2 regions of the Isoptericola sp. S6320L genome follow, and region 1 is predicted to be linked to the other one. Evidence: riboswitches for the same ligand, from Rfam matches in the RefSeq annotation. Region 1 holds a riboswitch; the other holds the start of a gene.
What was found. Region 1 has a riboswitch for S-adenosylmethionine ahead of MWU57_RS03590 (methylenetetrahydrofolate reductase). Riboswitches for the same ligand answer to the same signal wherever they lie in the genome.
Positions count from the first base shown of each region.

Region 2: another riboswitch for S-adenosylmethionine. It lies ahead of MWU57_RS11655 (aminotransferase class V-fold PLP-dependent enzyme); the one in region 1 lies ahead of MWU57_RS03590 (methylenetetrahydrofolate reductase).

Region 1 covers NZ_JALKAT010000003.1:177,613-188,119, reverse strand. Annotated here, with positions in the region: gene MWU57_RS03605 (multicopper oxidase domain-containing protein) at 1-493, shown strand, start outside; gene MWU57_RS03600 (ThuA domain-containing protein) at 633-4,562, shown strand; gene MWU57_RS03595 (OmpL47-type beta-barrel domain-containing protein) at 4,677-7,157, shown strand; SAM riboswitch class I at 7,285-7,392, shown strand; gene MWU57_RS03590 (methylenetetrahydrofolate reductase) at 7,398-8,396, shown strand; gene metE (5-methyltetrahydropteroyltriglutamate--homocysteine S-methyltransferase) at 8,448-10,507, shown strand, end outside.
Region 2 covers NZ_JALKAT010000019.1:54,272-64,778, reverse strand. Annotated here, with positions in the region: gene MWU57_RS11670 (amidase) at 1-172, shown strand, start outside; gene MWU57_RS11665 (MarR family winged helix-turn-helix transcriptional regulator) at 259-723, opposite strand; gene MWU57_RS11660 (redoxin family protein) at 799-1,287, shown strand; gene MWU57_RS11655 (aminotransferase class V-fold PLP-dependent enzyme) at 1,301-2,737, opposite strand; SAM riboswitch class IV at 2,769-2,884, opposite strand; gene MWU57_RS11650 (rhodanese-like domain-containing protein) at 3,193-3,672, shown strand; gene MWU57_RS11645 (O-succinylhomoserine sulfhydrylase) at 3,669-4,940, shown strand; gene MWU57_RS11640 (aromatic acid exporter family protein) at 4,968-6,023, opposite strand; gene MWU57_RS11635 (LLM class flavin-dependent oxidoreductase) at 6,182-7,219, shown strand; gene MWU57_RS11630 (MBL fold metallo-hydrolase) at 7,255-8,022, shown strand; gene MWU57_RS11625 (LLM class flavin-dependent oxidoreductase) at 8,064-8,963, shown strand; gene MWU57_RS11620 (GNAT family N-acetyltransferase) at 9,055-9,564, opposite strand; gene purQ (phosphoribosylformylglycinamidine synthase subunit PurQ) at 9,582-10,313, opposite strand; gene purS (phosphoribosylformylglycinamidine synthase subunit PurS) at 10,313-10,507, opposite strand, start outside.

The DNA.
Region 1 (10,507 bases):
CGCGCTCGTCGTCCGCCGCGTCGGTGACGTGCTCCCCGAGCGGCAGTTCACCGTGGTCTTCAACGACATGCTCATCAACAACCGGATGGCTCCGGACACCCCCATGTTCGAGGCGAACCTCGGCGAGCGGGTCGAGTTCATCTGCATCGGCCACGGCAACACGTTCCACACCTTCCACCTGCACGCCCACCGCTGGGTGAACAACCGCACCGGCCTCCTGGCCAACCGCGACGACCCGAGCCAGGTCGTCGACAACCGTGACCTCAATCCCGGGGACTCGTTCGGCTTCCAGGTCGTCGCCGGGCTCGGCGTCGGACCCGGGGCGTGGATGTACCACTGCCACGTCCAGTTCCACGCCGACGGCGGCATGGCGGGCATCTTCCTCGTGCGCAACGCGGACGGAAGCATGCCGCCCGGTGCGCAGGCGTCGATCGACCGCTTCCAGGACCACGGCTCGCACGAGGAGCACGCCATGCCCGACACCGCCCCCTGACCCGGGGGTACCGAGAGGCGCTCGACACCCGGGTCCACCCCGGGCGCACGCACCGCACCGATGACGAAGGAGTTGGAGAGTGCTAGCAGCACGAGCAACGAGAACGAGAGGGCGGGCCCGGCCGGGAGCGCCCACGACCATGGCCGTCGGCCTGGCGGGCGCAGCGCTCGTCGTCAGCATGACCACGGTCCCCGCCGCGGCCCAGCCGGCCACCGCGACCCCCGACGTCACCGCCGGGCCGCACGGCGCGCCGCGCACCGCGGTGGCGGGCGCCGGTGGCGCCCGCGTCCTCGTCTTCCACGGTGCGCCGGACGCGCAGGACGACCCCGTCACCGCGGCGACGGCCGCGCTGGCGGAGATCGGCGCCGCGAACGGGTTCACCGTGGAGACGTCCTCCGACCCCGGTGTCTTCACCGACGCGTCGCTCGCCGAGTACCGCGGCGTCGTCCAGCTCTCCTCGCAGGGTGTCGAGCTCGACGCCGCGCAGGAGGCGGCGCTGCAGGGCTTCGTGAGCGACGGCGGCGGATACCTGGGTGTGCGCGACGCCGCCCGGGCGCAGGAGGCGTCGCAGTGGTTCACGGGCCTCGTCGGTGCCCGGATCGCGGGTGCGCAGCCGGACCCCGCGGATGTCGCCGAAGTGACCGCGACCGCGGAGAACCCACCGGACGAGAGCGCGAGCAACCTCGTCGACGGGGACCCGGGCTCGAAGTGGCTCGCGTTCGAACCGAGCGCGACGGTCACGCTGGAGCTCGAGGAGCCCACCGAGATCGCTCGCTACACCCTGACGTCGGCCAACGACTTCGACGGCCGTGACCCGCAGTCGTGGACGCTGCAGGGCTCCGAGGACGGGGAGGTGTGGGAGGACGTGGACTCGCGCACCGACCAGGACTTCCCCCAGCGCTTCCAGGCCCGCGACTTCGACGCCGAGTCCGGGACCGCCTACGGGTGGTACCGCTTCGAGTTCAGCGAGACCGCGGGGGACGACCTCCTCCAGCTCGCCGAGATCGCGCTGCTCGACGCCGAGTCGGTGGACCAGCCCGCACCGGAGCTGCCCGTCGAGGAACGCACCGTCGACCTCGTCGACCGCCAGCACCCCGCAACGAAGGACCTCCCCCTGACCTGGGACCGCGAGGACCGGTGGCTGAGCTGGGCGGACGACCCGTCCGGCGAGGTGCACACGGTCGCCCAGCTCGAGCCGGGTGCCGACTCCGGCCCGGGGACGTCCCCCTTCCAGCCGCAGTCCTGGTGCCACGACTACGACGGCGGCCGGTCCTTCTACACCGGCATGGGCGGCACCGCCGACAGCTGGTCCGACGACGCGTTCCGCGACCACCTGCTCGGTGCCCTGCAGTGGACCACCGGCGTGGTCCGCGGCGACTGCCAGGCGACGATCGCCTCGAACTACCGCATCGACCGGCTCACCGCGGAGAACTCCGAGGGCGAGCTGGACCAGGTCGGCGAGCCGCACGGGCTCACCGTGGCGGCCGACGGCACCGCGTTCTACGTCGGCCGGGGGGCGTGCCCCTCCGGGCCGGTCCCGTCGTGGGACGACCCCGACGTCGGGCTGGGATGCGGCACCATCCACCAGTGGGACCCGGACACCGGGCAGGCGTCGCTGCTGACGACGCTCGACGTCATGGGTAACCGTGGCAGCGGCGGCGAGCTCGTGAAGAACGAGGAAGGGCTGCTCGGGATCGTGCCCGACCCCGACTTCGCCGACAACAGCTGGCTCTACGTCTACTGGATGCCCCACGAGTCGATCGACACCGAGCGCCGCGTGGGCATGCGCACGATCTCCCGCTTCACCTACGACCCCGACGGTCCGCGCATCGACCCGAACAGCCGGGTCGACCTGCTCGAGTGGGAGGCGCAGATCCACAGCTGCTGCCACGCCGGCGGCGGCATGGCGTTCGACGACGCGGGGAACCTCTACGTCGGCTCGGGCGACAACACCTCGTCCGGCGGGTCCGACGGGTACTCCGCCAACAACTGGACGCAGGAGTACGCCGGGTTCGGGTTCCAGGACGCGCGCCGGACCTCGGGCAACACCAACAGCCTCAACGGCAAGATCCTGCGGATCCACCCGGAGGACGACGGGACGTACACGATCCCGGACGACAACCTGTTCCCCGTGGGTGAGTACCCCGCGGACAAGACCAGGCCCGAGATCTACGTGATGGGCGTACGCAACATCTCGCGCCTGCAGATCGACCCGGACACCGACTGGCTGACCGCCGCGTGGGTCGGTCCAGACGCCGGATCGCCGGACCCGGAGCTGGGACCGGCGAAGTACGAGACGGCGACCATCATCACCTCGGCCGGCAACCAGGGCTGGCCGTACTGCATGGGCGACAAGCAGCCCTACCGCGACCGCAGCGACGAGGACGCGAGCGTCCTGACCGATTGGTACGACTGCGACGCCCCGAAGAACACCTCGCCGCACAACACCGGTCTGGTCGACGTGCCACCGGTGCGCGACAACATGATCTGGTACTCCCCCAGCGGTGGTGGCCCTGTCTTTCCCGAGGGCGAGGACGGCATCCCGTCGTACGAGGACGACGAGGCCACCTACACGTTCCCGTGGTTGAGCGGTGGTGGGCAGGCCGTGATGACGGGCCCCACGTACCGTTCGTCGCAGGTCGACCCGGACAGCGACGTCGCCTGGCCGTCGTACTGGGAGGGCAAGTGGTTCCTCGGCGACCAGTCGAACTCGAACAACCGCGTCGCGGTGACGATCGACCCGGAGCAGGTGCCCGACCAGGGTGCGCCCGCCTTCGCCGAGGACCTGCGGCACATCATCCCGGGTGGCCGCGGCGACGAGCTGCTGCAGAGCTGGATGGACGCGAAGTTCGGTCCGGACGGCGCCCTGTACATGCTCGACTACGCGAGCGGGTTCTTCAGCCTCGACCCGAACCAGAAGCTCCTCCGGATCTCGTACACGGGTGGGGCACCCACCCCGGCCGCGACCGCGACCGGTGCGAGCATCCAGGGCGACCCGCTGACGGTGGCCTTCGAGGGAGAGCGGTCCGGCGGCGTGTCCTACCACTGGGACTTCGGTGACGGGACGACCTCGACCCGGGCGAACCCGGAGCACACGTACCCGCGGGTCGGCGACTACGAGGCCACGCTGACGGTCACCTACGCCGACGGGACGAAGTCGAGGACGACGGCGGACGCGGCCACGACGTGCACGCTGCCCGACGACCGGGACACGGTCTTCTTCGGCGACACGGACTCCGGGGTCGAGAACGTCGACCTGGGCGGCTGCACGATCAACGACCTGATCCAGGACGAGAAGGAGTGGCGTACCCACCAGCAGTTCCTGCGGCACGTGAAGTCCGTGTCGAGGGGCCTGTTCGACGACGGCGAGATCTCGCGGCGCGAGCGCCGAGACCTGGTGGACTGGGCGGCACGCTCCCAGATCGGCGTGGAGCCGGGCGGCTACCGCACGATCTTCGACGGGACGCGGGACTCGCTGTTCGACTGGGAGCAGGCGCCCGGGGGCAGGTTCGACCTGCAGCCCGACGGGTCGCTGCGTTCCAGCGGCGGTCTCGGGATGCTCTGGTACGAGGCCGAGGAGCTCGAGGACTTCTCCGTGAAGCTCCTCTACCGCGACGTGTCGGAGGGTGACCACTTCGCCAACACCGGCGTGTTCACCCGGTTCCCGGACCCGACGGACCCCGGCGACGCCGAGTGCGCCGACGGGCAGGACGCGGCGTGGGTCGCGATCTCCTGCGGCCACGAGATCCAGATCTACGACGGCCCGACGGGCGAGCCGCAGAAGACCGGCTCGGTCTACAACTTCGACCCGGTCGGTCTCGACGCCGGCGGCGAGAAGCCGAAGGGCGAGTGGAACGAGTACGAGATCCGGGTGGTCGGCCAGGAGTACACGATCATCCGCAACGGCGTGGTCATCAACGAGTTCGAGAACACGCCCGGCCAGGAGTCCTCCCGGGAGGGCGACCCCCCGACGGACCTGCGCCAGTTCGACAGCGGGTTCATCGGGCTCCAGAACCACGGCGCCAGCGACCTGATCGAGTTCCGCGACGTCCGCGTGGCGGACCTGTAGGCCGCAGCCGGGCCGGTCGGTGCGGGACGTCACCGACCGGCCGGCCCGGCCGACCGGCCGCCACGGGCGGCCACCTCATCTTCCGGAGTCCCGACGCACGAGGAGTGCAGATCCATGGATCGACGTACCGCGCGACCGCGCGGGGCCGGGCGGCTCGCAGCCGCCGTGGTCACCGCGCTCACCGCAGCCACCGTCGTCGCCGCCCCGGCGGCGGCCGCCCCACCACCGACGAGTCCCGTACCGCCGAGCGCCCTTGCCGCTGCCGCCGACGCGCCCTCGGCCGAGGCGGCCGCCGAGCAGACGCTCACCTGGACGGCGGGCAACAGCATCAGCGACTACCTGACGTTCCCGACGACGGCCACCGCCGGACCGGCGACGATCGTGTTCGAGAACAGCCAGGACACCGGCAACACGATCGGCATGAGCCACACGCTCACGTTCGACACGACGACGGAGGGGTACAACCACGACCTCGACCTCGACATCCTCGCGAGCCCGTTCGACGCCAACGGCGGGCTCTACGAGGTCGAGGTCGACCTCCAGCCCGGGACCTACCGCTACTTCTGCGCGATCCCGGGCCACGGCGCGATGGCCGGCGAGCTCGTCGTCACCGAGGACGGTGGCGGAGGTGGTGACGACACCACGGCGCCCGCCGTGTCCGCGGAGGTCACGGGCGACCAGGACGACGACGGCGCGTACGTCGACGGGGCCACCGTGACGCTCGCCGCGACCGACGACGGCTCCGGCGTCGCCGGTGTCGAGTACGACCTGGACGGTGCGGGCTGGCAGGGGTACGACGAGCCGTTCGTCGTCGACGCCGTCGGGACGCACACGGTGGAGTTCCGCGCGACGGACGAGGCCGGCAACACGTCCGAGCCGCAGTCGATCGACTTCACGGTCGTCGAGGGCGACGGCGGCGGCGACGTCACCGCGCCGACCGTGACCGCCGAGGTCGCGGGCGAGCAGGACGACGACGGCGCGTACGTCGGGTCCGCGACGCTCTCGCTCGCCGCCACGGACGACGAGGCCGGCTCGGGCGTCGCCTCGATCGAGTACGACGCGCACGGTCACTGGATGCCGTACACCACGCCGGTGGAGTTCACCGAGCCCGGCGAGCAGACCGTCTCGTACCGCGCGACGGACGAGGCCGGCAACGTCTCGGAGGTCGGGACGACGTCGTTCACGGTCGTCGAGGGCGACGGCGGCGGCGACGACACCACCGCGCCGACCGTGGCCACCGAGCTCTCGGGCGAGCAGGACGACGACGGCGCGTACGTCGGGTCCGCGAGCGCGGTCCTGACGGCCACCGATGCCGGTTCGGGCGTCGAGACCGTCGAGTACGACCTCGACGGCGCGGGCTGGACCGAGTACACCGAGGCCGTGGTGGTCGACGAGCCCGGTGAGCACGAGCTCGTGGCGCGGGCGACCGACGCCGCCGGCAACGTCTCGCCGGAGAGCGTCACGACGTTCACCGTGGTCGCGGGTGACGGTGGGGGCGACACGGTCGCCCCGGTGGTCGAGCCCGAGGTCAGCGGCGAGCAGGACGCGGACGGCGCCTACCTGGGCTCGGCCGCGGTGGCTCTCACGGCGTCCGACGACGGTTCGGGCGTCGAGTCCGTCGAGTACGACCTCGACGGGGCGGGCTGGACCGGGTACACCGAGGCGCTGGTGCTCGACGAGCCGGGCGAGCACACGGTCTCCTACCGGGCCACGGACGCCGCCGGCAACGTGTCCGAGGTCGGGTCCGTGACGGTCACGGTCGTGGCCGCCGAGCCGGGCGACACCGAGGCGCCCACGGTAGAGCACGCCGTCTACGGCGCGCGCAACGACGCCGGCGAGTACGTGGGCAGCGCGTCGATCACCCTCGACGCCACGGACGACGACTCCGGCGTCGCGTCCGTCGAGTACCAGCTCGACGGCGGGACCTGGTACCGCTACGCGTCCCGGCTCACCGTGCCGACCCCGGGCGAGCACACGCTCTCCTACCGGGCGACCGACGTCGCGGGCAACGTCTCTGCGCCCGGGACCGTCACCTTCACGGTGGCGTCCGACGTGCCGGAGGACACCGTCGCCCCCGAGGTGACGGCGTCCGTCAGCGGGGAGCGCGACGCCCGCGGGAGCTTCGTCGGGCGTGCGACGGTGACGCTCGCGGCGTCCGACGAGGGCTCGGGCGTGGACCGCACCGAGTTCCAGGTCGACGGCGGCACGTGGCAGCGCTACGCGGCTCCGTTCGTCGTCGGGTCCGACGGCGACCACGTCGTGCGCTACCGGGCGACCGACGGCGCGGGCAACGCGTCGCGGACCGGTGGCGTCGTCTTCACGGTGGTCGCGCGGGACGGTGACCGGTGCGTCGGTTCCGACGTGCGGCCCACGGTGGTGATCGACGGCAACGACAGCACCGTGGCCAACGTGGACACCGGCGACGGGTGCACCGTCAACGACGTGATCGCCGAGGACGACGACTACCGCACCCACCGGGCGTTCCTGCGGCACGTCAAGCAGGTGACGAGGGACCTCGTGCAGGACAAGGTCCTCAAGCCGGTCGAGCGCCGGCGGATCATCATGGCGGCGGAGCTGTCCAGCATCGGTCGCTGACCCGGTCACCGACCGTCGAACGCAGCGGGCCGCGCTCCCCCGGGGGGCGCGGCCCGCTGCGTTCGACCTGGTGTCTCACTTCGTGGTCAGGCTCGACCGCATCGCGGTCACGGCTTACGATCGAGTCTCACCATCCAGAGCGGCCGAGAGTCCTGGCTCGACGACGCCGCAGCAACCCGTTCTCCGACGGAAGCCTCCCGAGGACGAAGGTGCTCAACACCAGGCCCGATGGAGTGACGCATGGTCGCAGAGGCATCCCTGACGCCACGGCACCGCCCGACGGTGAGCTTCGAGCTCATGCCGCCGCGGCGGCCCGAGGCCGCCCCCAAGTTCTGGGAGACGGCACGCCGCCTGGTCGCGGCGGACCCCGACTTCGTCTCGGTGACCTACGGCGCCGGGGGCGGCGACCGCGCGACCGCCCGCCAGGTCGTGGCGACCCTCCTCGAGGGCACGCCCGTCCTGCCCATCGCGCACCTGACCTGCGTGGGCGCCTCGCGCGAGGACGTCTCCGACGTCGTCGACGAGTTCCTGGAGGCCGGCGTCCGCAGCTTCCTCGCGCTGCGGGGCGACCCGCCGCGCGACCAGCCCGACTGGCGCCCGCCGGCGGACGGGGTGCACTCCTCGATCGAGCTCGTCGCCCTGCTGCGCGAGGTCGAGGCGCGGCGGTGCGCCGCCGACCCGGCCGCCGCCGTCCGCGGCGCGGCACGACCCCTGACCGTCGCCGTCGCCACGTTCCCCGACGGCAACCGCCAGGCGGGGACCACCCGCGCCCAGGAGGTGCAGCGCCTCCTGGAGAAGCAGCAGGCGGGCGCGTCCTTCGCGATCACCCAGCTGTTCTACGCCGCGGACAGCTACACCGACTTCGTCGCCGAGGCCCGTGCGGCCGGCGTGACGATCCCGATCCTCGCCGGGCTGATGCCCACGACCGAGCCACGCCGGCTCCGTCGTGTCGAGGAGCTCACCGGCGTCCCCGCGCCCCAGCACCTGCTGGACGCGCTGGACGCCCTGCCGGACCCGGAGGCGCAGCACGCCTACGGGACCGCGTACTCCGTCGAGCTCGCCCAGCGCGTGCTCGACGCCGGCGCGCCCGGCCTGCACGTATACACGTTCAACAAGTACCGACCCGCTCTGGACCTGCTCGAGGGTGTCCACCTCGGCGGTCGGACGCCGCACGGCGTCCCTGACCTGGCCAGAAGGCCGCTGGTACCGGGCATCCCGACCGAGGCTCCCGCCGTCTGACGCCTGCACCGCAGGAGGCACGACGCGGGACGACCGACACCAGGAGTGCTCATGACCACCACGACCGACACCCCCACCACCCCGGCATCGCGCGCCGCGTTCCCTGGCGGCACGATCCTCGGCTACCCCCGCATCGGCCGGCGCCGCGAGCTCAAGCGCGCCGTCGAGGCGTTCTGGGCGGGCCGCACCGACGCCGTCGCCCTCGAGGTCACGGCCGGCGCGCTGCGCCGCGAGACGCTGCAGCGCCTCGTCGCGCTCGGCCTCGACCCCGAGGACGGATCCGTCCCGGGCTCCTTCTCGTTCTACGACCAGGTGCTCGACGTCGTGGCGCTGCTCGGCGCCGTCCCCGCCCGGTTCCGGGACCTGATCGACGACGAGGACGGCTCGCTCGACCTGGACGGCTACTTCACCGTCGCCCGCGGGCGCGGCGAGGACGCGCCGCTCGAGATGACCAAGTGGTTCGACACGAACTACCACTACCTGGTCCCGGAGATCAGCGAGACCACCCCGATCTCCTTCGCCGACCACCGCATCGTGCGGGAGTTCGCCGAGGCCCAGGAGGCCGGCATCACCACGCGCCCGGTCCTCGTGGGGCCGGTGACCTTCCTCGCCCTGTCCAAGGCGGCCGACGACGCGGGCGAGGGCTTCCACCCCCTCGACCGGCTGGACGACGTCGTCGCCGCCTACGCCGACCTGCTGCGAGCGCTGGCCGCGGTCGGAGCGCCGTGGGTGCAGCTCGACGAGCCGGTCCTCGTCTCGGACACGGTCGACGCCCCCGCCGAGCGGGTCGACGCCGCGATCACCACCGCGTACCGCGCGCTGGCGACCGAGCTCGCCGCCCGGTCCGACGACGACGGCCTCGACGCCGAGGCCGAGCGTCCGGCCATCCTCGTGGCCACCCCGTTCGGCGGGCTGACGACCGGCGCTCCTGAAGGCTCCGCCGACGGTGCGGCGCGCCGGGACGGCCTGGCCCTGCTCGCCGCCACGGACGTGGACGCCATCGCGATCGACCTGGTCAAGGGCGCCGTCCCGACGGGGTCCGGACCGGACGGGACCGTCCCCGGCCTGGCGACGAAGACCCTCGTGGCGGGCGTCGTCGACGGGCACAACGTGTGGCGCGCCGACCTCGCGGCCCGGTTCGACCGGCTCGTCGCGCTCCGCCCGCTGGGTGCCGGTGCCCTGGCCGTCGGCACCTCGACGTCGCTGCTGCACGTGCCGCACGACGCCGACGACGAGACGTGGGAGGGGCCGGCCGCCGACCGCGCCGGGCGCTCCCCCGCGCTGCGTCGCTGGCTGGCCTTCGCCGACCAGAAGGTCCGCGAGGTCACCGTGCTGGCCCGCGCCGTGGCCGAGGGGCCGGACGCGGTGCGCGCGGAGCTGGACGCGGCGAGCGCGGCCGTGGCCGAGCGCGCTGCCGCGGCGGGCGTCGTCGTCCCCGCGGTCCGCGAGCGGCTGACCGCGCTGACCGAGGGCGACTTCGCCCGCGGTGCGCACGACGACCGGGTCGCCGCCCAGCGCGAGCGGCTCGGGCTCCCGCCGCTGCCCACCACGACGATCGGCTCGTTCCCGCAGACGTCACAGATCCGCACGGCGCGGTCCGCCTGGGCGAAGGGCGAGCTCGACGACGAGGCGTACACCGCCGCGATGCGGGCGGAGATCGCCCGCGTGGTCGCGCTCCAGGAGGAGATCGGCCTCGACGTGCTGGTGCACGGCGAGCCGGAGCGCAACGACATGGTGCAGTACTTCGCCGAGCTGCTGGAGGGGTTCGCGACGACGGACCTCGGCTGGGTGCAGTCCTACGGTTCGCGCTGCGTGCGCCCGCCGATCCTCTGGGGCGACGTGACGCGGCCGGCGCCGATGACGGTCGAGTGGACCCGCTACGCCCAGTCGCTCACGGCGCGCCCGGTCAAGGGCATGCTGACCGGGCCGGTGACGATCCTCGCGTGGTCGTTCGTGCGCGACGACCAGCCGCTGGCGGACACGGCCAACCAGGTGGCGCTCGCCCTGCGCGACGAGGTGCGCGACCTCGAGGCCGCCGGCACCGCCGTCGTGCAGGTGGACGAGCCCGCCCTGCGCGAGCTGCTGCCGCTGCGCCGCGCGGACCAGCCGGA
Region 2 (10,507 bases), on a different contig from region 1:
CAACGTGGCGGGGCTGCCGGCGATCACGGTGCCGACGCAGTGGACCGACGACGGCCTGCCGATGGGGATCCAGATCATCGGCCGGCCTGGCGGCGAGCTGACGCTGCTGGCCCTGGCCGCTCAGCTCGAGGACGTGCTGCGCTGGCCGGAGAGGCGCCCACCGGTCTGGTGAGCGGTTCTACTTCGACGCGGTCGGCACTACTTCGACGCGGTCGGCACTACCTCGGCGCGCGCGGCACTACCTCGGCGCGCGCGGCACTACCTCGGCGCGGGCAGGCCGGTGGTCAGCCCGCGGAGCTGGTCGCGGAGCCGGTCCACCGCCTCGTCGCCCAGCTCCTCGCGCCAGCGGTCGGTCAACCGCTCGCTGACCTGGGTCGCCGCCCGGCAGTACTCGGCGCCGTGGCCGGTCAGCGTGACGCGGCGGGCCCGGCGGTCGCCGGGGTCGGGCGCGGTGACGACGTACCCGAGCCCCTCCAGCTCGCGGACCACGCCGGTCATCGCCTGACGGGTCACCCCGGCCTGCTCCGCGAGGGCGCTGATCGTGGTGCCGTCCGGGTCGAGGTGCACGAAGACCGGCACGTGCACCCGCCGGATCTCGGGGTACCCCTGGGCGGCCACCTCCGCGAGCGTCGCGGCGACGACGGCGTCGGCGGCGGCCAGCAGCAGGAAGCCGAGGTCGTCGCGGGCGCCCGCCGAGAACCGGCGCAGCTCCTCATCGAACACGATGCGCAACCCCCTTGACAATATAGGCAAGCCGGTTGACGATCATGCCACCACTCTACGACGGCAGGAGACCCCATGAGCACCGACGCGCGGCCCCCGCAGGACCAGCACCCCGCCCTCGGCACCACCCTGCCCCCGCTGACCCTCGTGTCCGCCGACGGGGAGCGCCGGCAGCTCGACGACGTCGTGGCCGGGCGCGCCGCCGTCGTGCACTTCATGCGGTCCGCGACCTGCCCCGTGTGCCTCGCGCACGCGGCGCAGGTCCAGCGCATGCACGACGCCGGCGAGCTCGCCGGTGCAGCGTTCCTGCTGCTGGCACCGGGCAGCGCGGCGGAGGCGGCCACGGCCGCCGGGCGTGCGGCACGCAGGTCTCCGCTGGCCGAGGTGTGGGCCACCGGCGACCACGCCGACGCGGGCCTCCGGAAGGTCGCGCTGCTGCAGCACAGCGGCACGTTCGTCCTCGACGACAGCGGCGTGGTGCGGTCCGCGCGCACGTCGGCGCTGCCGGTCTCGAGCTTCGCCGCGGACGAGGTCCGCGCGGCCCTCGCGGCACCGACCGTCTGAGCAGGCTCCGGGCTCAGGCGTCCTCGGGCAGGCAGCCGAACGCCTCGTCGCCGCCGGGGCCGGCGGTGGCGAGCAGACCCTCGAGCCCGGAGCCCTCCGGCACGGGGCGCGGGTCGTCGACCACGATCCACAGGCCGTCGACGACGTCGTAGCGCGCCTGCGGGCCGTCGGCCACCAGGGCGCCCACGGCCGCGACCAGGCGCTCGACCTCCTCGCCGGCCGTGCCGACGCCCACGGACGACCGGACCGCCCCCGCGCCGTACCCGAGCCGGGAGAGCAGCGGGTGCGCGCAGAACCGGCCGTCGCGCACGCCGATGCCGTGCTCGGCCGACAGGTAGGCCGCGACCTGGCCGGGCTCGTACCCGGCGACGGTGAACGTCACGACCCCGACGGCGTCGGCGGCGTCGGGCCAGAGCCGCACGACCTCGACGCCCTCGATCGCCTCCAGCCCCCCGACGAGCCGTCGGCGCAGTGCGTCCTCGTGCCCGCGCAGCGCGTCCGCGTCGACGTCGGCCAGCGCCTCGCAGGCTGCGGCGAGCGCCACCGCGCCGAGCACGTTGGGCGACCCGGCCTCGTGCCGCGCGGGCCCGTCGTGCCACTCGGTCCCGTCCACCCGCACGCTGCGCACGGCGCCGCCGCCCGCGAGGTAGGGCGTGCCGGCGTCGAGCCAGTCACGCCGGCCCACCAGCACCCCGGCGCCGAACGGCGCGTACGTCTTGTGCCCGGAGAACGCGAGGTAGTCGACGCCGGTCTCCGCCAGCGAGAAGCGACGGTGCGGCACGAGCTGGGCACCGTCGAGGAGCACGCGGGTGCCCACCGCGTGCGCGGCCTCGACCAGGTCCGCCACCGGCAGCACCTCGCCGGTGACGTTGGAGGCCCCGGTCACGGCCAGGAGCGCGTACCCGTGCCCGACGGCGGCACCCGCCGTCAGCTCGTCGCGCAGCGCCGCGACGGTGGCGGCGGCCGTCTCACGGCCGGTCAGCACGGTCGCCCGGGCGGACCGCTGCCAGGGCAGGAAGTTCGCGTGGTGCTCGACGTCGAGGACGAGCACCCGGCCGGGCTCGCCGTCGTCGGCGGCCGGCAGGCAGCCCGCGAGCAGGTTGAGCGCGTCGGTGGTGTTGCGCACGATCAGCGTGGCGTCGTCGTCCCGCGCGCCGACGAACTCGCCGATGGTGCGCCGGGCGGTCTCGTAGAGGGAGGTCGAGACCTGGGACAGGTAGCCGGCGCCGCGGTGCACGGAGGCGTAGAGCGGCAGGGTGCGGGTGACGCGGTCGGCCACGGCCTGCAGGGCGGGGGCCGACGCGGCGACATCGAGGTTCGCGTACGGGACGCGGCGACCGTCGACCAGCGGGGCGGGCGTGTCGTGGCCCACCACCGGCAGGACGGGCGCGAGCTGCGCGACGACGGCGTCGGCGTCGGTACAGGCGGGGGTCTCGGCGAGAGCGGTCATGCGGTCCTCCTCAGTGTCCCGGGGAGCGACCTCCCCGCGCTTGCCCGACGCCGGACGGCGCGGAGCCAGGTCGTCACCCGGGGCACCCCGCCGCGAGGGGAGGGTTGCCGGCCAGCGAGCCGGGGCTTCGCGCTGGCGCTCATGACCTGTCGCCATGGTCACCGGCGCGCGACGACGGTGTCAACACGTGGGCGCGTCGTCTCAGGATGCGGTCATCTTGGGCCAGGATCGACGATCCGTTCGCCGGGCGCCCACGAGGTGAGACCGGCGTCCCGCGCACCGGACGCCGTGTCGTACGATCGCGGAGACCATCCCGAGCGGCCGAGTGACGTGGCACGTCGACGCCGCAGCAACCCGCGGGACCGGGCCGCCGCCGTCGAGCCTCGCGCGAGGCAGGCGCCAGCGGCGCGGGACCGGACGTGGGTGCTACCGCCACGACCGATGGGAGGAGTGCCATGACTGCACCGCTCGAACCACCGACCGAACCGCCGTTCGAACCGCGCCCCGCGCAGGGCTACGCCGGAGACATCACCCCGCAGCAGGCGTGGGACCTGCTCGCCGCCGACCCGGACGCCGTCCTGGTCGACGTCCGCACGGACGGCGAGTGGCGCACCGTCGGCGTCCCCGACGTCGGCGAGCTCGGCAAGGACACCGTCTTCAGCCAGTGGGTCACCGCGGACGGGCGCCCCAACCCCGCGTTCCTGGCCGAGCTGGAGACCGCGGGCGTCGGCCCCGACCGTCCGGTGGTGTTCCTGTGCCGCTCGGGGCAGCGCTCCATCGGTGCGGCCCGGCTGGCCACGTCCGCCGGCATCGGCCCGTCGTACAACGTCCTCGAGGGCTTCGAGGGTGCGCCGGGCTTCGGTGGGGTCCGCGACCAGCAGGGCTGGAAGGTGCGCGGCCTCCCCTGGGGCTCCTACGACGAGGCCACGGCGTGACCGGCACCGAGATCCCCACGGGCCCGGGCGCAGACCCGGCCCGCTCCGGAGGCTCCGGCCGCGGCCCGCTGCCCGACGGCGTCCGGCCGGCCACCCTCGCGGTGCGCGGCGGTCACCGGCGCTCCGACTTCGAGGAGATGTCCGAGGGCATCTTCCTCACCCAGGGCTACACGTACGGCTCCGCCGCCGACGCCGAGGCGGCGTTCGCCGGCGAGACCTCGCGGTTCATGTACTCGCGCTACGGCAACCCCACGGTGCGCACCTTCGAGGAGCGGCTGCGCCTCGTCGAGGGCGCCGAGGCCTGCTACGCGACCGCCAGCGGCATGTCCGCGGTGTTCACCACGCTGGCGGCACTGGTGTCCAGCGGCTCGCGCATCGTCTCCGCCCGCGCCCTGTTCGGCTCGACCAACGTCATCTACGACGAGATCCTCGCCAAGTGGGGCGTCCAGGTCGACCTCGTCGACGGGCACGTGCCCGAGCAGTGGGAGCAGGCCCTCGCCACCGGAGCCGACGTCGTGTTCTTCGAGACGCCGTCGAACCCCATGCAGGACCTCGTGGACGTGCGCCGCGTGTCCGAGCTCGCCCACGCGGCCGGGGCCGTCGTCGTCGTCGACAACGTGTTCGCCACGCCGATCCTGCAGAAGCCCTTCGAGCTCGGCGCCGACGTCGTCGTCTACTCCGCGACCAAGCACATCGACGGCCAGGGTCGCGTGCTCGGCGGGGCCATCCTCGGCTCCGAGGAGTTCCTGTCGGGGCCGGTCCAGACGTTCCTGCGGCACACCGGACCGTCGCTCAGCCCGTTCAACGCCTGGGTGCTGCTCAAGGGGCTCGAGACGCTGGACGTGCGCGTCCGCGCCCAGAACGCGGCCGCCCTCCAGGTCGCCCAGGCCCTGGAGGGCCACGCGGAGGTCGCGCGGGTGCTCTACCCGTACCTGCCCTCGCACCCGCAGCACGAGCTGGCGCTTTCCCAGCAGAGCGGCGGCGGCACCGTCGTCACCGTCGAGCTCGCGGTGCCCGACGGCGCCACCCCGGACGAGGCGAAGCAGCGCGCCTTCCGCTTCCTCGACGCCCTGCGGATCGTGGACCTGTCCAACAACCTCGGCGACGCCAAGTCGATCGTCACGCACCCGGCGACCACCACGCACCGCAAGCTCGGCGCGGAAGGGCGCGCCGCCGTCGGGATCGGGGAGGCGACCGTGCGGTTGTCGGTCGGGCTCGAGGACCCGCTGGACATCATCGAGGACGTGGACCAGGCGCTGCGGGCCTAGCCCGCACGGAGCGGCACCGGCGGCCGCTCAGCCGCGGAACGCGGCGACGGCGCGGTGCAGCGCGACCGCGGACGCCGCCGAGACCAGCTCCTCGCTCGCCTCCGGCGGCTCCCGCCGGACCCGCCCGTCGAAGTCCTGCACCGCCTCCTCGAAGCGGTCGACCAGGGGCCCGCGCTCGGTCCCGCGGACGTCCGCCCGCAGGACCTCGACGAGGCCGCGCAGAGCCCGCACGAGCGAGGCCCGCAACCCGTCGCCGAGCTCGACCGGCTCGGCGGCGTCGACCAGCAGGCTCGTCAGCTGGTCCACCGAGGCGACCACCGTCTCGAGCTCGCGGATGCGCACCTGCTGCCCGTCGGCCCAGCGGCGGTGCCGCCGCACGCGAGGGTTGCCTCGCTCCGCCTCGCGGGTGTGGCCGCTCTCGTCGCGTCCCAGGTCGAGCGCCCGTCGCAGCGTGTGGCGGCGTCGGTTCCAGTCGTCGACCGACGGGTCCTGCCGGGCGTCCAGCTCGTTCGCGAGGTCCTCGGTCACGTCCGCCAGCACGGTGCTCAGCCGGTCGAGCGCGTCCTCGGTGGGTGTGAGCCGCAGGGGCGGCATCGCCAGGTTCACACCGATGCCGACGACGGCACCCGCGGCGACCAGCCCGGCGAACGACCCCACGTACTCCAGCGCGTCGGCGTTGCCGAGGATCAGCACGAAGATCGCCGACGTCGCGACCCACGTGCCCATCTCCCCGAAGAACCGCCAACCGGAGATGAGCAGCGACACCCCCACGACGACGGCGACCGACGGCGCTCCCGGGGACAGGAACGCGTCGGCGGCGCGGGCGATCCCTGCACCCGCCAGCACGGCGGCGGTGACCTGGAGCGAGTCCCGGACGGAGCGCACCAGGGTGCTCGTGGTCGCGATCACCGCGCCGAGCGGCGCGTAGTAGGGGTACTCCGACAACGGAGCGGGGGCGAGCACCCCGACGAACCAGGCGATGCCCGCGGCGATCGCGCCGCGTGCGGCCAACGACCAGCGCGGGTGCCGCAGCCACGTGCGGTGCAGGGTGCTGATCGGGCCCGTGGTCGTGCGTCCGCCCACCGGGGTCCCTCCTCTCGTCGTCGGCCCCCTGCCTCGCCCTGATCGTGGGCACGTCGACGGGTCGCCGCATCCGGAGCCCCGGCGGCAGCGGCAGCGGCGTGATGCTCGCCCTACCCGTACCGGGAAGTCCTGGGGCGCCCCGACGGTTGCTCCTGGCGATGAGCACCTCACCCTCCCTCTCCGTCCTGGACCTGGTCCCCGTCCGCTCCGGGCAGACGAGCGCCCAGGCGCTGGCCGCCTCGCTCGCCCTCGTGGAGCGTGCCGACGAGCTCGGCTACGAGCGCTACTGGTTCGCCGAGCACCACAACATGGCCGCGGTCGCCGCCTCGACACCGCCGGTGATGATCGCCGCCGCGGCGGCTCGGACCTCGCGAATCCGGGTCGGGTCGGGCGGCGTCATGCTCCCGAACCACGCCCCGCTGGTGGTCGCCGAGCAGTTCGCCGCCCTGGAGGCCCTCGCACCGGGGCGGATCGACCTGGGCATCGGCCGCGCGCCGGGCTCCGACCCGGTGGTGACGGCGCTGCTGCGGGCGTCCGGACCGACGTCGGACGTCGAGAGGTTCCCCGAGCACGTGCAGAACATCCTCGCGCTCATGGAGCCCGACGGCGCCCGGCTGCGCCTGACCGACGGCAAGATCTACGACGTGCGCGCCACGCCGGCGGCCACCGGTTCCCCGACCGTGTGGCTGCTCGGCTCGAGCGACTACTCCGCCCGGCTCGCCGCGGAGCTCGGGCTGCCCTACGTGTTCGCCAACCACTTCTCCGGAGCCGGCATCGACCAGGTGCTGGCCCTGTACCGCGACGGCTACCGGCCGAGCGACGCGCACCCGGAGCCGCGCACGTTCCTCACCGTCAACGCCGTCGTGGCCCCGACGGCCGACGAGGCGCACGAGCGCGCGCTCCCCCAGCTCCGGGCGATGGCCCGGCTGCGCACCGGCCGGCCGATGGGACGCGCCGAGACGGTCGAGGAGGCGCTCGCGACGCCGCTGGACGGGCTCGGCCAGCAGATGATCGACGACATGCGGTCCCGCTGGGTGATCGGCGAGCCCGAGGCCGCCCGCCAGGAGATCGCAGACCTCGCAGCACGACGCGGGGTCGACGAGGTCATGGTCGTCCCGGTGGCCGGCACGTACGCGGGCGAGCCGCTGGACGCCACTCCGGGTCGGGTGCGCACGCTGGAGCTCCTCGCGGACTGACCGCCCCGGTCCACGCAGCGCGGCGCCGTGCCACCATGGGCGGCGTGACGCCTTCGGTGACGGTGCTGCGCGCCGACAATCCCGGCCCGATGACCCTCGACGGGACCCGCTCGGTGGTGCTGCGCGCACCGGGATCGCCGTCGTGCGTGGTGGTGGACCCGGGGCCCGACGACGACACCCACCTGCGCGCCCTGGCCGCGGCCGGCCCGGTCGACCTGGTGCTGGTCACCCACCGGCACGCCGACCACACGGCCGGGTCGCCGCGGCTGCGGGAGCTGACCGGCGCCCCGGTGCGGGCGGCGGACCCCGAGCACTGCCACGGGGGCGAACCCCTGCGCGACGGAGAGGTGATCGAGGCCGCCGGTGTGCGGATCGAGGTGGTCGCCACGCCGGGCCACACCGGCGACTCCGTCTCGTTCCGGGTCGACGGCCCCGGCGAGGCACCGGTGGTGCTCACCGGCGACACGGTGCTCGGCCGCGGCACCACCGTCATCGCGGAGCCCGACGGCTCGCTCGCGGACTACCTGCACAGCCTCGACGTGCTGGAACGTCTCGGTGCTGGACGGCTCGCCGTCCCGGCGCACGGTCCCGCCATCGAGGACCTCGGTGCGGCCGTGCAGGCCTACCGGTCCCACCGCCTGGAGCGGCTGGCCCAGGTGCGCGCGGTACTCGCTGCGCTCGGCCCCGAAGCCACGGTGGACGACGTCGTCGCCCACGTGTACGCCGACGTCGACGCCGCGGTGCTGCCCGCCGCCCGCCAGTCCGTCGCCGCGCAGCTCGCCTACCTGCGCGCGGAGCGCTGAGCACCGCGACCGCGTCGGTGCCCCGTTGCATGATGGGGGCCATGACTGCAGCGCCGCTCACGTCGCCCGCTCCCCGCCTCGGGGTCGCCTTCGTCCCGACCTACCCGCCCGAGAGCCTGCGCACGCTGGCGACCACGGTCGAGGACGCCGGTCTCGACGACCTGTGGGTCTGGGAGGACTGCTTCAAGCAGAGCGGGCTCGCCTCGGCGGCCGCCGCCCTGGCGTGGACGGACCGCGTCCGCGTCGGCCTCGGGCTCATGCCCGCGCCGCTGCGCAGCACGGCGATCACCGCGATGGAGATCGCGACCCTGGCGCGGATGTTCCCCGGCAGGTTCGTGCCGGCCGTCGGGCACGGGGTGCAGGAGTGGATGGCGCAGTCGGGTGTGAAGGTCGGCTCCCCCCTGACGCTGCTGCGCGAGACGACCGACGCCCTGCGCAGGCTCCTGGCCGGCGAGGAGGTGACGACGTCGGGCCGCTACGTGCACCTGGACGCCGTCCGCCTCGACTGGCCGCCCGCGGACGACGTGCCGCTCTGGCTCGGCGGTGTCGGGCCACGGTCCCTCGAGCTGGCCGGCGAGCTCGGCGACGGCCTGATCCTGGCGAACGCGCTGACGCCCGACGACGTCCGCGCCGCGGTGGGCACGGCCCAGGAGTCCGCCCGGGCGGCCGGGCACGAGCTGACCGACGTGCACGCCACGCTCATCGCCACGACCGGGCCGGGAGCCGAGGACCGCCTGGCGCGGGAGCTGCCGCAGTGGGGCGCCGCGCCGGACCGCGGCATCGGAGCCGCCGGTGACGCGGCGGCGATCGCCGCGGGCGTCCGCGCGCTCGCCGACGCCGGTGCCACCGCCGTCGCGATCCAGCCCACGGCGGACGACCCGGACCTCGTGGGTTTCGTCGAGCTGCTCGGCCGCGAGGTGCGGCCGCTGCTGCACGCCTGAGCACCGCCGATCCAGCCGCTTCGTTCGGCAGCTCGCGTCACGTTCGGCACGTCAAACTGCCGAACGAAGCCGAAACTGCCGAACGAGAGAGTCAGAGATCCTTGCCGAAGCAGCGCTGGTCGGGCTCGGCGGCGTACCGACCGTAGGACTCGATCGGCTCGTAGCCGAGGGCCGGGTAGAGGGCCATCGCCTCCGGCTGCGCCGTCCCGGTCTCGAGCACGAGGCGGCGGAAGCCCGCCTGGCGCGCGGCCCGCTCCAGACCCGCCATGAGCCGTCGTGCGATGCCCCGCCCGCGGTGGCCGTCGAGCACGTAGACCCGCTTGACCTCACCGGTGGCCGCGGGGTGCGTGGCACCCCAGCCGCGGCCGTCGTCGGTGCCCGAGACGTCCCGGATGCTGCCGCAGCCCGCCGGGGCCCCGTCGACCCGTGCCAGCAGGGTCACGACGATGCTCGCCGGGTCGATGACCTCCTTCGCGTCCTCGTCCCCGCCGTAGCGGCGCCCGAGGTCCGCGACGGCCTCGGCACGCAGCGCGGCGGCGTCGGCGTCCCCCCAGGGCACCTCGACGATCTCCGCCGTGCCGGCGCAGACCTCCGCCGTCATGCGAGGGCTTCTCGTGGTCACGCGTGGACGAGCGAGGCCAGCACCGAGGTGAAGAAGCCGAGACCGTCCGTACCGGCACGGTGACCCTCGGCGCTGTCCGGGCCGAACCCGGCCTCGACGGCGTGCTCAGGGTGCGGCATGAGACCGACCACGTTGCCCGCGGCGTTGGTGATGCCCGCGATGTCGCGGCGCGAACCGTTCGGGTTCGTCCCGACGTAGCGGAACGCGACCCGGCCCTCGCCCTCGAGCTCGTCGAGGGTGCGCTCGTCGGCGACGAACTGGCCGTCCTGGTTCTTCAGCGGGATCGTGATCTGCTGCCCCGCGGTGTACCGGTTGGTCCAGGCGGTCTCGGCGTTCTCGACGGAGAGCACCTGCTCGCGGCACACGAAGTGCAGGTGGTCGTTCTTGACCATGGACCCCGGCAGCAGGTGCGACTCGGTGAGGACCTGGAACCCGTTGCAGATGCCCAGCACGGGCATCCCGCCGCGGGCGGCGTCGACGACGGCGTCCATCGCGGGTGCGAACCGGGAGATCGCGCCGGCACGCAGGTAGTCGCCGTAGGAGAACCCGCCGGGCAGCACGACGGCGTCGACGCCCTGGAGGTCGCCGTCCGCGTGGAACAGCGACACCGGCTCGCCGCCGGCGAGGCGGACGGCGCGGGCGGCGTCCCGGTCGTCCAGCGTCCCGGGGAACGTGATGACGCCGATGCGAGCGGAGGCCAGCGTCCTCTCCACGGTGCCGGCGCTCATCAGGCGGACACCCCGGCGGACTCCTCCGAGGCGTCGGCGACGCGCACGACGTCCTCGATGACCGGGTTGGACAGCAGCGTCCCGGCGGCCTGACGGGCGGCCTCGAGCACCTCGGGCGTCACCTCGCCGTCGACCTCGAGCTCGAACCGCTTGCCCTGACGGACACCGGAGAACTGCGTGAAACCGAGGCGCGG